3 regions of the Clostridium sp. CS1-1 genome follow, and region 1 is predicted to be linked to each of the others. Evidence: a T-box and tRNA genes for the amino acid it is inferred to sense, from the RefSeq annotation. Region 1 holds a T-box; the other regions hold tRNA genes.
The links. The T-box of region 1 lies ahead of serS (serine--tRNA ligase). A T-box ahead of a tRNA ligase gene usually reads a tRNA of that ligase, here a tRNA-Ser.

Region 1 (5,862 bases):
AACATATTTTTTATTAAGTGCTAAGGATAGGATACTTTCGGGTAGGAATGTAAGAAAAGGGTTCTCAAATGTTACTATTTTGAATAGTGGGATTACAAGGTTTGCAGGGAAACAATTGGCTGTTGTTTCTGCCCTTATAATGATTTGTGTTTCTATGGGTTACTTACTAAAAGCGTTAGGATTAGTATATAGTCTAAGAGGGGTTGCATTTGGTGCTAGTTATACAGATGTACATGTAAGCTTAATTTTCTATAAGATTATTATTGTGGTTTCATTAATTGCTGCAATTATTATTTTTACTAGTGTGCTTACATCAAGAGTAAAGCCAATAGTTATATCTATAGGCATAATAGTAGTACTAATTATAAGTGAAGGCGTAGTATCAGCAGGAGTTCAGAGACTTATCGTAAAATCAAATGAAAAAACATTAGAACAACCCTATATAAAATATAATATTGATTATACAAGAAAGGCATTTGATATTGAGCATATAAGTGCAAGTCCTTTTGAAGTGAAGGATAATTTAACAAAGGAAGATATAGAAAATAATAAGGATACTATAGATAACATAAGAATAAATTCATATAAGCCAGCTCTTGAGTTTTATAATCAAGTTCAAATTATAAGATATTATTATGGATTTAATGATATAGATGTAGATAGGTACAATTTAAATGGTAAATATAATCAAGTTTTTATAGCGGCAAGGGAAATTAATGGTCAGGCTATAGATCCAAATACATGGCAAAATAGACACTTAATATACACTCATGGATACGGAACAGTAATGAGTAAGGTTAATTCTGTAACTTCAGAGGGGCAACCAGACTTCGTTATAAAGGATATACCTCCTGTTAATGGAACTAATGCAAAATTAGATAACCCAAGAATATATTTTGGTGAAAAAACAGATAACTATGCTATAGTAAACACTAAAATAAGTGAATTTGACTACCCTAAAGGGGAGGATAATCAAACTAATAAATATGATGGTGCGGCAGGCATAAAGATGAATTTTATAAATAAGCTTTTATTTGCTGCAAATCAGAAAGATATAAATTTTCTTCTATCTAGAGATATAACAAGTGAAAGTAAAATACTTATAAACAGGAATATAGTTGATAGGGCAAAAAAAATAGCACCATTTTTAAGCTATGACTCTGATCCATATATAGTTATTAACAACGGGAAGCTTTACTGGATTTTAGATGCTTATACTGTTTCAGATAAGTATCCATTCTCACAACCTCAAGATAATATAAACTATATAAGAAACTCTGTAAAAGTTGTTATAGATGCAGTAAATGGAGAAACAAATTTTTATATGTTTGATAAAAATGATCCTATAGTTCTTAGCTATTCAAGAATATTTCCTGGGCTATTTAAAGATCCAAAAGACTTATCTGATAATATAAAGCAGCATTTTAAGTATCCTGAAGACATATTCAATGTTCAATGCAGTATTCTTGGAAAGTATCATGTAACAGATCCGGGAGTATTTTATAACGGAGAAGACTTATGGGAAGTAGCAAAAAATCAAAAACAAGTTGACGGAGAAAAGGATTCCACAGAATCTCCTTATGTAGTTATGAGACTTCCAGGCGAAAAAAGTGAAGAAATGATTTTATTGCAGTATTTTAATATGAGAAATAAGGACAATATGGTTGCTTTATTTGGAGCTAGGATGGATGGGAATAACTACGGAAAAATGGTATTATATAAGTTTCCACCTCAAAAAACAATTTATAGCCCTTATCTCTTTAAACAAAAGTTAAACCAGGATACTACTATATCTAAAGAGTTATCATTGTGGAATAAGGGTAGCTCACAAGTTCAATTTGGTGATACTATGATTGTTCCTATAAATAATTCACTACTATATATAGAGCCATTATATTTGAGATCCAGTGGTAAGAATAGTATACCTGAAATGAAAAGAGTAGTAGTTTCATATGGTGAAAAGATAATTTTAGCTGAAAGTATTGAAAGTGCTCTTGAACAAGTGTTTAATTACAAGGCTGATAATAAAGATACTGATAAAGGTACAAATGAACCTTCTATAATCAATGACTCGGAAAAAGCAGATAAACTTAAACAAGCAAGAGAACTTTATGATAAGGCGATAGATGCACAAAAAAATGGAGATTGGGGTAAGTATGGTGAATATATAAAAAATCTTGGTGACATTATAGATCAATTAAGTAAGTAATAATTTTTAAATGAAAATCTTAGATTTAAGATACAGGTTTAAAGTAAAAGTTATATGCGGATAATACCAGTATCATATTTACCTGGGGATATATTCCGATGGCAAAACATTAATTTGTAGCTTTATACTTTTGCCTGTATTTTAAGTTTAATAAGTTATTTATGATACAATAACTAATATAGGTCTTGAAAGGAAGGTTTGGATATGGATTATGATGTACTTATATTAGGAGGAGGAATAATAGGATGTGCAGTTGCCTACGAGCTTTCAAAATATAGTTTAAATATAGCGCTAATCGAAAAAGATTATGATATAGCTGATGATGTTGCTTTGGTAAACTCCGCCATAGTTTATGATGGAACTGAGTGTGAAGATACTTTAGTATCGAAATTAGAAATTATGGGGAATAGGCTAATTGAGGAGTATGCTGATAAGTTCAGCGTGGCCTTTAAAAAATGTAGTTCTTTAATTATTGCAGAAGATAATAAAAGTGAAGAAAAGCTACTTTATATGTATAACAAGGCACTAAATGCAGGTATAAATAATGTACATTTATTAGAGAGTAAACAGGTATATGAGATGGAACCCAACTTAAATATAAGTGTAAAGAAAGTAATATTATCTAAAAATACAGGAGTTATATCTCCTTATGATCTTGCAATTGCATATGGGGAAATAGCGTTCGATAATGGAGTGAATTTTAAATTAGAAGAAGAGGTTATGGATATTCAAAAAATATCTAGAGGTTTTAGGGTAATAACAAATAAGAATAAATTCACTTGTAATATGGTTTTAAACACAACTCCAGGGGAAAATTATAGTATTGATAAATCGAATAAAATAAGTAAAAATAGAAGTTATCTAAAGTATTTTTTATTGGAAAAAAATTTTAAAGGTAATTTTAAAAATATTATATCCACATTAGATAGAAAAGGCGAAAAAATATATGCTGTTTCTACATTACAAGGAGGATCTATAGTAGCAATAAAAACTGATGAAAATATTAGTTACGATGAATGTCTAAAAAAGATACGAAGTTTTATAGGAATGGTAAATGAAGATGAATTAAATACATTTTACGAATCGCCATTTTATAATGATACTTTAATCATAGATGATAGTCTTATTGATAAAGGATATATTAAAGTTACAGGAAAGCATTATGGACAGGTCACAATGACTCCAGCAATTGGAAAAATTGTATGTGAGACAATAGTAAATAACTTAAATTGTGTATTAAAAAAGGATTTTGTAGATAAACGAAGAGAAAGTTATAAATTTAGAGATTTATCAAATGAAGAAAGAAATAGTATAATTAAAATGGATAGAAAATACGGAAAGATAATATGTTATTGCCAGAAAGTAACTGAGGGAGAAATTGTAGATGCTATACGAAGACCCTTAGGTGCAAGAACTCTAGAAGGTTTAAAAAGAAGAACTGGTGTAGCTTTTGGTAGCTGTAATGGAGCACAATGTTTACATAAGGTTGTAACTATTTTAGCTAGAGAGACAGATAAAAAGCTAACTGAAATAGTTAAAGACTCCAAAAACTCAAAAATAATGGTATCAAGAATTAAAGAATTTGATGAAATGTAACTATCGGAGGAATTTAAAGTTGATTAGACATATTATTTGCAATAAGTGTGATAAACAATGTGTGTTATCCGTCAATGATGGTGATGATCAGTTAGAGTTTTATGGTCATTTATGCAATGATGGAATAAAATATGATGATATGAAAATAAATGACCAGGGAATATTTACAACATTAGTAAGAATAAAAGGAGCAAAACATAATGTAGTTCCTGTAAAAAGTAATAAGCCATTAGATAAAAAATTATGGGTGGAGTGTTCAAAAGCATTAAGTAGATTATATGTGGGATCACCAATAAAAGCTGGAGATATAGTTTGTAAAAATGTTCTTAATACAGGAGCGGATATAATTTGCACAAAAAGCGTAGACTAATATAACAAAAAATTATTTAATATTTAAAAATTAAATACAAATAGGTATTGACATAAAAAGTAAATATATATATAATTAAGTAAAAATTAAAAATAAACCTATGATAAGGCTAGTAATAGTATGAAAGTTTAAGAGATTCAGTGGTTGGTGCGAACTGATACTTTAATATTATGAATCCACCTTTGAGGTACTGTTAATTGCAGTTCGGTGATACCGTTATAATTTTCGAGTGAATCAATTTTATTGATTAATTAGGGTGGCAACACGGAGTCTTTCGTCCCTTTATAGGGAAGAAAGACTCTTTTTATTTTATATAAAAACTTTTAGGAGGAATTAAGTTATGCTAGATTTAAAAAGAATAAGAAATAATCCAGATGAAATTAAAACTGCTTTAGGAAATAGGGGGGAAGATTTTGATATATCAGTTATAGATGAAGTATTATCATTAGATGAAAATAGAAGACAAATCTTAACTGAAGTTGAGGTCTTAAAGAATAAGAGAAATGCAGATTCAGCTGAAATAGCTAAATTAAAGAAATCAGGACAAAATGCTGACGACCTTATGGCTGAAATGAAAGAGCTTTCAGATAGAATAAAACAATATGATGTAAAACTTTCAGAAATAGATCAAAAGATAGAGTACATAATGTTAAGAATCCCTAATATACCAAACCCAGCAGTACCAGATGGAGAGACAGATGCGGATAACGTAGAAATAAGAAAATGGTCAGAGCCTACTAAGTTTGACTTCGAACCTAAGGCTCACTGGGAAGTAGGAACTGGTCTTAATATACTTGATTTTGAAAGAGCAGGAAAAGTTGCAGGTTCAAGATTCACATTCTATAGAGGCTTAGGTGCTAGACTTGAAAGAGCGGTAATATCATACTTCTTAGATATTCACACAGAAAAGCATGGTTATGAAGAATTGTTTCCACCATATATGGTTAACAGAAATAGCATGATAGGAACAGGTCAGCTTCCTAAATTTGAGGAGGATGCATTTAGAGTTGCTAATAACGATTTCTTCTTGATTCCTACTGCTGAAGTTCCTGTAACTAATTTTTATTCAGGCGAGGTATTAAAAGGAGAAGATTTACCAATAAAACATGTAGCTTATAGTGGATGTTTTAGAGCAGAGGCTGGCTCAGCTGGTAGAGATACTAGAGGATTAATAAGACAGCATCAATTTAATAAGGTAGAACTTCTTAAGTTTACAAAACCAGATCAATCTTATGCAGAACTTGAAAAACTAACTAACGATGCTGAAGAAGTTTTACAAGAGCTTGGAATACCATATAGAGTAGTTAGAATATGTAAAGGTGATTTAGGATTTACTGCAGCATTAAAATATGATATAGAAGTTTGGATGCCAAGTTATAATAGATATGTTGAGATATCAAGCTGTAGTAACTTTGAGGATTTCCAAGCAAGACGTGCTAATATAAAATATAAAGAAACTTCTAAGGATAAACCACAGTATGTTCACACTCTAAATGGATCTGGTGTTGCTGTAGGAAGAACAGTAGCGGCAATTTTAGAAAATTACCAACAAGCTGATGGAAGTGTAGCAATTCCAGAAGTTTTAAGACCATATATGGGTGGTAGAGAAGTTATAAAATAAATAAAAAAATCTAAAATAAGTGTTGACATGTATATATAGTGCTGATATAATAATACATGTCAACAG
Region 2 (5,862 bases), 1.6 Mb from region 1:
TACAAGATTTACACCAAGCAATATATCGGATTTTATGGTAATGGCTAGAGATAAATTATTCATCTTAGAACTTAAGAGTCACAAGGGTGTAAGTATTCCTATAAGCTGCATAAGACAGAATCAGTTAAAAGAGTTATCTAATATAAACCACCCCAATATAAGGCCTAGATTTATATTCAATTTTAGGGATTTACAGAAAACATATGTAATGTCGGCTAGAGATGTAGCTAAGTTTATAGAAGAAACCGAAAGAAAATCAATACCTGTGCAGTGGTGCATTGAAAATGGAATTGAAATACCTGGGGAGAGGAAAAGAACAAGATTTAGATATGATTTAAACAAGTTTTTGGGAGGAGAGAAGGAGTGTCAAGAACAGAGAATAGAGCTGTAACAAGAGAAGTTCAAAATGCAACAAAAATTATAAATAAGTTTACTCCTAATCAAAGAAAGGTAATTGATCAAATAGTTGAAGGTAGGTCAAATGAAAAGGTGCAAATAGCAAAAGTTAATTACTTTAGGGTGATTGCAGCATCTTTATATGAACATGGATTAAGTAGTAATCAGATAGATAGTATTTTCGAACTTGCTGAAAACTTCACGAAAGAAGAACTTACAAAGTCAGTAAAACTAGATCAGGAACTAAAAAGGAGTGGGAATATAGAAATGACTAAGAAGAAAATAGAAGATGGAGTAGTACAAGAAATAAATGCATCAATTGATGCTGGAGCGAGTAGGAAGGATATTATAGAAGCTGTATTATACAAGTTTCCTAACATGTCAAAGGCGATGGTTGTAAATGCATATCAGGAAGTTAGAGAAAGTAGGAAAGAAGAAGATCCAGAGGTTAATGAAGCAATAGAATATATATTTCATGAGGAGGAAAAAGAGATGAAAGAAGTTAAAAAAGCAGAGGAAGTTTCAACATCAGAAAAGATTACTAATACAGGTAAGTTAAAAGTACTTACTATGACTCTAAAAGGAGAAAATGGGACATATAGAGCTTGTGAGCATGGGGTAGAGTTAACTGAAATGGGAAGCATAATATGCTTTGAAAATATAGGACAAGTAGATGAATTTGCAAATGAGATTAAGCAAGTATTTGAAATGATGAAAGCTTAATATTGCAAAAATAAATAGAAATACTAGGTATCGTACAAGCTGTTTGAATTTAAGAGTAGCTTGTACGTGCAAAATAGGAGGTAGCAATGTCACCAGGAGAAATTATTGAAAAATTAAATGTAGCACAGTTAGCACTAACTAAAGGGAATATAGAACAAAAGACACTGGCGTTAAAAAAAGCACAAACAAAGAAAAACTATAGCATAGCTAAAGCTAGAAGGATATTACAACTTAAAGCTGAAAAGTTTCCAGCAACATTAATTCATGACGTAGTAAGAGGCGATGAAAAAATAGCAGAATTAAGATTACAAAGAGACATAGCTGAAAGTGCTTATTATACTGCTATAAGTGCTATGGAGAATTTAAGATTAGAAGTTGAGACACTTAGAAGTTTACTCACATGGTTAAGAACGGAGTTAAAAAATACTTAATGAGAATATAGGAAGGAGTAAGTATTTATGAAAAATACTTTAGGTGACTTAAATAACCATTTATTCATGCAGTTAGAGAGACTCAATGACGAAGATTTAAAGGGTGAAGCACTTATTGAAGAAATAAATAGAGCAAAAGCAGTGAATGAGGTTGCATCAAAAATAATTGCAAATGGGTCGTTGGTATTACAAGCTAAAAAAATACAGGCAGATACATTGGGTAGAGAAAATACAGAAATACCTACTATGCTAGAAGGTAAATAATATGAATGGTAGGCAAAAAGGGAGTAAGAATACAGTTCTTCATATATGGACTGATGAAGAAAAGGAGTACTTAAAAGAAATAACACCAGGACATCATTATAGGGAAATCCAAAAGCTTATGAATAAAAAGTTTAACTTAGAACTCACAATGAATCAGATTAAAGGAGCTATAGGTAGATACAAAATTAATACAGGATTTACAGGACAATTTAATAAAGGTCATATTCCTTTCAATAAAGATAAAAAGGGGATATGTGCAAAAGGTTGCGAAAAGACTTGGTTCAAGAAAGGGAATACTCCAGAAAACCATAGGCCAGTGGGAAGTGAGAGAATAAGCGTAGATGGATATGTAGAAGTAAAGGTTGAAGAACCTAACAAATGGAGATTAAAACATCAGGTGGTTTGGGAAAAAAGTAACGGGCAAATTCCTGAAGGACATGCTGTCATATTTGGTGATGGAAATCCACAGAATTTAGATATTAATAATCTTATTCTTGTATCTAGAAAACAGCTACTGAAATTAAACCAATATAGGCTAATACAAAAAGATGCTGATTTAACAAGGACTGGAATTATTATAGTAGATTTATATTCAAAAATAAGTGAAAGAAAGTCTAAGGTGAAGTAATTGAAAATTATGCGACATGTAAGGGGGGATAAAATTATGAACGGATTAACTCAAATAAAAGATAAAGATGGTGTTTTATATGATGTTCAATATGATTGTGATTTTGAAAGATTTGTTATATGGGAACATGATAAGTTAACGGTTGATGGACATTATTTTACAGATAAACAAATAAAGCATTATATTAAAGATGGGCAAATTGAAGTGGCTAAGGATGGCAATGATGTGTTTAAAAGATATTTAAGTTAGGTCATAATCCAACTATAGTTTGAGGATAGAACTAAAATCCTATTCTCAAACGACAATCAAATGAAACTTGGGGAGGTAAAGTAAGATGCTAACAATTGTTGAAGTTATTTTCTATAGCAGTTTTAAGGAACGACTTCAGCTAATGAAAAAATATGTAGGGAGAGCTTACATAGAAATATATCCAAATCACATTTATGTGGAGAGAATGGAGGAAGAGATATGTTAGGTACAATACTTATGGTTACGCTTATAACTCTTATAATAATAACTCCAGTAATAACACTAGCTTTATGCAAGGTGGCAAAAGAGGAAAATGAAACCTTAGAAAATCCAGAGAGAATAAAAATTAGGAGGTAATTATGCCATTCAGAAAGATAAATGCAGCTGAAGAAATTAAAAAAGCTATAGAGAAAAATCCTGAATTAGAGAAGTATATCAAAGAAGCAGAGAAAGAATATGAAGATATAAAGGCGGGTAGGTTAAATAAGAAATTTGGACAATAAAATAGGAGGGACGAGCAATAATGAAGAGTAATAATATAAACATAGATGAAATGATAAGCAAGGCTACAAAGGAAGCTATAAAAGAATATGATAAAGAGAAAAGACAGGAGCAAAAGAAGAAAGTGTTTCATAATACCAGGTTGTTATTAAACCACTATAATGATTTAAAAAGCCATGTGAGAAATGCAATAAGTGATGTAACTAAACTAGAGAATGATCTTATAGATTTAGGTGATGTTGAGAGAGATGAACTATATATTCTGTCTATAAAGAAGAGTAAGACAAAAACATTAATTATGATAGCTCATATTGATATGGCCATGGGAGCGCTTAAGAATAAGCAGTATAAATTATGTTCACCAGAGAAATATGAAGCTTTAAAAATGTTCTATATGGAGGAAATGACATATGAAAAAGTATCAGAGGAGTTAAATTGCAGTGTAATAACTGCTAGAAGGTGGATAAATGAAATGATAAATGAACTAAGTATAAATTTATTTGGAATAGATGGTATGAAATTAGATTTGATATAAGCATGATAAAAAGATGATGTTTTAATGATATATTGAACATGTTAAAATGATAGTATGAAAATATTGGATTAAAGACTGTACTACATACCAGGGACTACAAACTGGTGGCACAGTTAGGGGAGTAAAATCCCCTTTAAATATGGAGGGTTGGTGAAATTGGTAGCCACGAAGGATTGCTAATCCTTTAACCTTATAGGTTATACAGGTTCAAGTCCTGTACCTTCCGCCATAGTCCCCAACCTTATAATATCCCTTATTATAAAATAAGCACTGGTAGAAATACTGGTGCTTTTTTATTTTGAAAAAGGAAGTGAAGATAGTGAATCAACTCTATAAGAAAGATGAATATGTAATAATTCCAGTAGGCAAAGATTATTTAGTAATAAACATAAATAAACCTTTCAAGGAAGCACATACACATATCAATTCTATTGAAAAAGGAAGATTACTTATAGATTTGGCTATCAGAAAAGAACTTCCTAGAAATCCAAAGTTAGTAGAAAGTTTATTAAGGATAAGTTCAGATAAAAAATATATAGAAGAATTAAAGCAATTTAAAGAAGATAGTGAATGTGTAGATTTTAAAAAGATGATGCAGCATGATAGTTACAAAAGAGTAGGTAGAGCTATAAGGAGAGTAAGGTGAAAAACATATTAGTATATTGGTTTGTGAAAAGCATGAGTCGAGCTGATTTAACTATACTTACTTTATCCTCACTTTTATTTATTAAAAGCAAGTATAAATCAGCAATAGCATTACTACTAATTGGTGGGTTAGCAATAGTATTAATTCAATTATGGTTAGGAATATAATTCGACAAAAGAAGGAATCCTCCTTTTAACACAGAAGTTATTATGTGGAAGGGAGGTGGCGCAAATATGAACGAAGATGTTAAAAATAAGCTACAAGAAAAGCAAATCCAAATCAATGAACTTACAACAACTATAAATAAAATCAATGAAAGAAAAGTTAAACTATTTAGAACACACTTAGAAAAATTGAGCGAAGTTGTAGAATTTTTAAATAGTAAGCGATACTATTTCAGACATCCAAAATATAAATACTTATCTACTAGAGGTCCAATATTAGGTTATGACAAAAATGAAAACAATCTCTATGTATACGATATTGAAAGCAAATTTGTTTGCAAGATAAGTATGTATAATACAGAAAATGTAGAGAAAATATGGTTAAACAAGTATTTAGAATATGGTGACTTTGAGGATGCTATCAATGGGCTACTATGTTGCAATACGCTCCAGGATGATATTATTAAAGAGTTAATGGATGAAGTAAACAAAGAGGAAGACATTATAAAAAAATACGAATAAGAATAATAAAGAGCTCACATGGGCTCTTTTCTCATTTCAAAAATAAACAAAGTAATTAGCAGCAAGTGAGGTGATAAGTTGAAGATAGATCCAAACGAATTAATGATTCAAATAAAAGAAAACCATAAGAAATTAGATAGTTGCAGCAGACATGACTTCTCTATAGATGCAACACAGATAAGAAGTTTGATAAAAGATATAGGTGTACTAACTGTGGAGGAGAAGTAAGTGCAACAGATAAGTATTGGTATGACAAAGGGATACAAGATGCTAGTAACACTTAAAGGTTTATTAGATAAAAAGAAAGATAAACAAGTAGTTGAGAAGAGATAATGTATCATCAATGTAGTGTGTCAATTGTATAGTTATGTCAATAAATGTCGAATTGAAGGAGTAGGTTCTTCCAAGGGTTTAAAGGATGCTACGGTGCTTGCGAACCCCGGATTTCATCTAGTGTGACCGAAAAAATATAGGGCACTTCCTTCCTATTTTAAATTATAAAAATGTTATGAAGAGGGTGGTTGTATATGCCGAAGAATCAAGATTTAGATATTACAATTGTAAATAGTATTACACTTGCAACAATCCTTGGAATTACAGATAGGAGAGTACGTCAACTAGTTCAAGAAGGTGTAATAAATTCTAAGTCAAGAGGCAAGTATGAGCTTGTAAAAACAATACAGCAATATTGTAATTATTTACGTCAAAAAACGGAAGTGGATTCTAATAAGCAAGGTGCAAAAGTTGACTATGAAAATGAACGAGCTTTACATGAAAAAGTTAAAAGAGAAAAGGCAGATCTT
Region 3 (5,862 bases), 2.0 Mb from region 1:
TAATGCCTTGCCAGTCATAATGGATTTAACAAAAACTATAGCTAAATCAACATATCCTACACCTTCAGCACTACTTAAGGCCTTTGGATGAACTACTATTTCTTTACCTATTTCTTGTATACTAAGACCACTCTCATTTATGGCATCAACATGATCCTGCCAGACATCAATTAAATATACCTCTTTACAAACCTTTGAAAGATAACCACCATATAAACTCCCCATAGCCCCTGCACCTATTATAGCAATCTTCACAGTTAATTCACTCCTATCTAAGATGATTTTGTATCTTCATTCTATATGCTAGAATTCGGTTTCACTTTTATTATATATATATTCAACATTTGTTAATAATTTCCTATTAGTATTATTAATTTTTTTACTTTTTCTGATACTTTAATATACAGCAATTATAAGTATACAAAAAGAGACCTATTAAGGTCTCTCATACTTTCTAATGGGACTGTATCTTGATTTACTTTTTTCACTTGGATCTATATATTCAAAATTTCCTTCTGGAGTTTTCCATATTCCTAGTCTAACAAGTTGTTTATGTTTTACTTTACGTTTATTAACCATTTATCTATGCACCCCTTCCTCAGTATTAGCTTGTTCCAAGAAAGGTCTTTTATTCATGCAATTTATATATCTATTATATTACCTATCGTAATGACCAAACAGCTATCTAATCTAGTCCAATTATAGTATATATACTTAGAAATTAATTATTACGATGACTATATAAAAATGCCTAATATAATGTTTAGTGTTATACAATATAATATAATTATACTCTTCAATATATGGTGCTAAATTTATAGAATTCTCATAGTTCCCGTTACTACAAAAATCGCTTTATTTAAAGAGATGAGGCTAGCATTCAATTGATAGTCTCTCTTTTGTTATACTTTGATAATACTCATAAATAAGCCTGTCCAATTCTTGGCTAAGTTTCAATACTTGATCCGAATATAAACATGCATTATCTTCAGTTAACCGATTCAATTCTTCCCTCAGTATTTCTATTTGTTCTTCCATTTCCACATCTCCATGTTACAATTTTAAACAACATTGTCAATTATATTACAATCAATTCAATAATTCAACAATTTAACATAAATTTAACATAAGACCCATTGTAAACAGTTAAGTAACAGATTTTGTTAAATAAAAATAAGTATTGTAATTAAGCTTATAAATTATCTTACATTTTCTTTTTGTTATATATCATTTAAACTTATTCAAATTTATGATTGTCCAATAATTGTTTTCACAATAAAATTTCTTCTATCTTATCCTCAACCTTATTTATTTTACAGTTACTAGAATTAATAATTTCAAACTTATCTGTTAGTTCTGTTATGTTTCATAGAATTAAAAGCACTTGAAGTTAACCAAGTGCTCTTTATTGTGCCATCAGCTTGTAGTCCCTATTGGTACACCCACTATAATAATATCTTATCACTGTTTTCTATTAAAGTCGTTCAGTATTTCCTTTTTAAGTATTAATCCATCTAATTATTTTCTATATATCATATATAACTACAACCTACATATCGATAACGTGTACATGCCAAAATTTATCAACCCATAGCCCAATTACCCTAACTGGCAGTCCCCATGATTTTACTATGCGTGTTGATGCTATTATGTCTTGAAAATGCTCACAATCACTAACAGGGTTGGCAGCACAATCATAATGTCCTACTACAGCAATTACATTGGAATTATGAGCCGTTATTGAAATAACAACTTTCTCTCTTATTCTTTCAGTTTGTACCCACTTACCTTGAGATAACACCTTATCCATCCCGGGTTCTGTAATCAAATCCACATAATCTACGCCAAAGTTTTCTTTTATCCATCTTATTACAGGAATTTGAATTCTACCATCAATGCAATTTAAAGCAGTTCCAAATCTCTTTTTCATTATACCCTCCAACTATTTTACTAACAAAATATGAAGGTTTCATAAAATTCGTGATTAACAAATCCTATTGGTTAATATATTTTATTAGGCCGTCGTGACTGGCGACCTTATTCCTAGTATGAGAAAATAAAAAAACAGCTAGCTTCAAATCCTTGAAACTAGCTGTTTTCAACACTTGGCGGAAAGATAGGGATTCGAACCCTAGGTACGGTCACCCGTACGCCGGTTTTCAAGACCGGTGCCTTAAACCAACTCGACCATCTTTCCATGTCCTGCTGACATTTGTTATTATATCAACTATTATAAATTACGTCAACACTTTTTAAAAACTTTTTTAAACTTATTATCTAATGGCTAATCACTCTAAAAATCAGATGAAGTCCTCACTCCATCTGATTCAAGTTTTACTTGATATACTTCTTAACATTTTTCAAATGCTCTTCATAAGTCTTACTAAAAACATGGCCCTTCTCTCCAGCTACGTAATACAAATAATCGTGGTTTTCTGGATAAAGTGCTGCACGTATGGATGCCTTACCTGGCGAAGCAATTGGCCCTGGTGGAAGACCTTTATATAAATAAGTATTATATTTTGACTCTACTTTTAAATCATTATATAATACTTTCCCAAGTGTTTTTTCACCTTTTGTTTTTGCATATATAACTGCAGCATCTACCTGTAGTGGCATTCCTTTTTTTAATCTATTATATATAACTCCAGCAATTCTACTTCTCTCTTCATCATCTGCTGCCTCCTTTTCTATTAAAGAAGCAACTGTTATGACTTCGTTTACGCTTAAATTAAGTTCCTTCGCTCTTAGAACATATTCCTTTGTAAAAACCTTTTTAAAGTCCTTAAACATCAATTTAGCAATGTCTAATCCATCTGAACCCTCAGGAATATAATAAGTTTCCGGGAATAAATATCCCTCTAATTCATAGAGAACATTAGGATTTTTTGATATAAACTCTGATGATTCAAGTTCACTTGCCTTAATACTCATAAACTCACTACTCTTAACCAAGCTGCTTTTCTCTAATTTATTTGCAATTTGATAAAGAGTGTAACCTTCTGGTACTGTCACAATAGAAAAATCTGATTTACCTTCATTTATTTTATTTATAATTCCTCTAAAGCTTGTTCTAGGCTTAATAACCAGGTTTTCACTATGAATTGTATTCTTTAATCCAAATATTTTAGCATTAATCATGAAATATGACTTCGATCTAATAATAGACTGTTGATTTAACTTATCCGCTATTTGCTCAGCAGTAAAGTTTTTAGGAACAATAAAATTTAATTCTTGTGTATTGGTTGTTTTACCATACTGATGTAATATATAACCTATACAAAGGATAAATATTACAACTACACTTATAGACATTTTTCTTTTAAATTTCTTCATAATTCTACTCCAATTTTTAAATCTCACTTTTATTATACATTATTTATAAACTTTTTGTATATAACAACCTAAAGCTTATTCTCAACTAAATTTATTGAACAGCGTAATAACTGTCTATATTTATTCTTGCCCAACACACATACTTTATAAAGGTTAATATTTATCATATATAGTAATTTAGAGAATCTTCACTTTCTCGATTCAAAGGCGGGATTATTTACAAATAAAAAAATCAGGATACAAATCTTTAGCAATCTGTATCCTAATCCTTATTTTGAATTATCTATTTTGATAAACTTCCAAGCGCTGAATATACAGCTTTAACTACCTCTGACATTGTAACATTATCCTTTGGTCTGATCTTACCAGTATTATTTTCCTCAAGAAGATTAAGTCCGCCAGCTAGTGCAAGATAGCCAGCTTTATCGGCACTTACTGCACTACTATCAGAGTATCTAAAGTTAAGTAATCCCTTTATTTCCGCTACTTTACTGTAACCTAATAATTTTACTAGGCTTTGTGCAAGCTCTTCTCTTGTAACTAATTCGTCTCCTTTAAATTCATCCTTTGAATCTTGAATAATCCCGTAACTTACTCCAAATTGTAAGTACTTATAATCTATTGAATCCTTTGCTCCCACTCCACTTGCAAAGCTGAGCTCTTTCATTCCATTCATATATGGATTGTAACCTTTCGCATTAACAAGTATTTTAATTAGTTGCAATCTTGTAATTCCACCATCCAATTTAAAATCCTTAGTGTCTATAATTCCTTGAGAAGCTAGTATTAAGGCTTCTTTTTCCACGGTACTTCCCTTGATTACAGCCTTAAATGTTTCCATATTGTTATCTGAACTTTCGCCATAAATGTTCAAGGTTTTTCCTGTGGATGCATCAACACTATTTAAAGGAGAAAATCTATTACTTATGGAATATACAAGTCCAATTTTAGGAGTAGCTTTATTTACATCTTTGCCTCCATTAAAAAGCAAGTATGTAAGTATTGGTTTGTTATCCCCTAAAAATACTTTCTTTGCTTCATCATTGCTTATAGTCTTCTCAACTGTTGGCAGGCTTAGCTTATCTTGCCACATACAATTAAAGGAATTTACTTCTCCTGTTTTAGTATCAATACTAACATTTATTCCATCATTATTATAGGACATACCATTATTATTAAAGGCCACTCCATCTACCATTCTACTAAAGTTAAAGTTTATATATCTATTAGCATAAATTCCACCATACATATAATTTTGATTATTAAGATTTTTTTGTTCTGTATTTATTTCCTTAATCTTCTGTGGGGAATTTTTAGCTATAAACTGAATCGCCTTGTCGTAGGCTTGCTCCCAGGTTACATTAGGTGTGAAATTTTCTTCTGGTTTACCCTCAAAACTAAACTTATCTACTCTTACTACTTCTTCTGTTAGTGCATTTATAGTTATTTGTCCTTCTGGTGGCCCATAGTTTTTATTTGTACCACTTTTCATATAATTAGCTGACCAGATCTTCATTCCCTTTCCCATATACCCATAGTTCTGTTCATCATAGTTTATAGAATCCAACTCATATCCGTCCCCGTATAATTCTTTTATTTTATTTTTTATTACCTCTTCAGCTCTTTCACTGCTTATCGGACTTTGAAGGCTTAGAATAGGTTTTGCATTTTTAAAGATATCCTCTTTTTGCTTATCGGTAATATTTCTTGATTTTACATTTTCTAAAGTTTCCCCTGTCCAAGTTAATGATTTTCCACTTACTGCATCTATTATAAGCGGTGAAGAAGAATCTTGAGTATATACTAACTTAGTTTTACTTTCTTGGGTGCCATTAGGCTTACTCATATAAGTGTTGTAGCTTAAATTCATCTTCGTATTCTTATCAAATATATCATCTGCTCCTTTTTGATCCATAACTTTATCTGCGGCAGGAACACTTAATCCCTCATCCCATTCAACTCCATAAGAAATTACTTTTCCAGTTACACCATCTACACCTACTCTTATTTGATTACCTTCAAAAGGAATGTTATTTATAGTTCTGCTATATAAGAAACTATAATTTGACATACCATAATATTGTATAGAATTCTTATCTTTAAAAGGTGTAGTTTCTTTAAACTGTTCTGGATTTATCTTTTTCAAAAAGTTCTCTCCAATTATCTTTGCCTGTTCTTCAGTAATACTTGCTATAGGATTAGAATTTTGTCTTGGATTATATTCATTTTTATCCACATTCAGTACTTTTCCTGTAATTCCATCTACTGATACATTAATATTAATTTGTTTTTCGTCACTAGAACTAAACCAATGTATGTTCCAATTACTTATCTTTACACCATTACGATCGTATGAATTAAAATTTACGTTAGTTTGAAACTTTGTATCATCAATAGTAAATTCAAAGTAATCTGCCAAAGCTTTTTTTGCTATCTCCTTTGCCTGCTCCTGTGATATCTTAGATTTATCCTTTTCAGGTAATGCAGTAAGCTTGTCTTCAATGACTATTTGTGAAGAAACTACTG

Region 2: it has a tRNA-Ser gene. The T-box ahead of serS (serine--tRNA ligase) is inferred to sense a tRNA for this amino acid. The anticodon was not compared.
Region 3: it has a tRNA-Ser gene. The T-box ahead of serS (serine--tRNA ligase) is inferred to sense a tRNA for this amino acid. The anticodon was not compared.

What each region holds. Positions count from the first base shown of each region.
Region 1 covers NZ_CM148680.1:5,010,344-5,016,205, forward strand. The annotation lists gene AC0N0V_RS23820 (UPF0182 family protein) at 1-2,209, shown strand, start outside; gene AC0N0V_RS23825 (FAD-dependent oxidoreductase) at 2,414-3,805, shown strand; gene AC0N0V_RS23830 (DUF1667 domain-containing protein) at 3,825-4,175, shown strand; T-box leader at 4,267-4,460, shown strand; gene serS (serine--tRNA ligase) at 4,516-5,796, shown strand.
Region 2 covers NZ_CM148680.1:3,364,520-3,370,381, reverse strand. The annotation lists gene AC0N0V_RS15795 (Holliday junction resolvase RecU) at 1-391, shown strand, start outside; gene AC0N0V_RS15790 (hypothetical protein) at 364-1,119, shown strand; gene AC0N0V_RS15785 (hypothetical protein) at 1,206-1,550, shown strand; gene AC0N0V_RS15780 (hypothetical protein) at 1,578-1,814, shown strand; gene AC0N0V_RS15775 (HNH endonuclease signature motif containing protein) at 1,816-2,442, shown strand; gene AC0N0V_RS15770 (hypothetical protein) at 2,479-2,691, shown strand; gene AC0N0V_RS15765 (hypothetical protein) at 2,777-2,917, shown strand; gene AC0N0V_RS15760 (hypothetical protein) at 2,911-3,048, shown strand; gene AC0N0V_RS15755 (hypothetical protein) at 3,051-3,194, shown strand; gene AC0N0V_RS15750 (hypothetical protein) at 3,215-3,727, shown strand; tRNA gene AC0N0V_RS15745 (tRNA-Ser) at 3,869-3,956, shown strand; gene AC0N0V_RS15740 (hypothetical protein) at 4,026-4,373, shown strand; gene AC0N0V_RS15735 (hypothetical protein) at 4,370-4,540, shown strand; gene AC0N0V_RS15730 (hypothetical protein) at 4,607-5,059, shown strand; gene AC0N0V_RS15725 (hypothetical protein) at 5,138-5,287, shown strand; gene AC0N0V_RS15720 (hypothetical protein) at 5,587-5,862, shown strand, end outside.
Region 3 covers NZ_CM148680.1:1,987,876-1,993,737, reverse strand. The annotation lists gene AC0N0V_RS09290 (ketopantoate reductase family protein) at 1-255, opposite strand, end outside; gene AC0N0V_RS09285 (hypothetical protein) at 436-579, opposite strand; gene AC0N0V_RS09280 (Spo0E family sporulation regulatory protein-aspartic acid phosphatase) at 874-1,038, opposite strand; gene AC0N0V_RS09275 (carbonic anhydrase) at 1,550-1,930, opposite strand; tRNA gene AC0N0V_RS09270 (tRNA-Ser) at 2,107-2,197, opposite strand; gene mltG (endolytic transglycosylase MltG) at 2,335-3,336, opposite strand; gene AC0N0V_RS09260 (YcdB/YcdC domain-containing protein) at 3,620-5,862, opposite strand, start outside.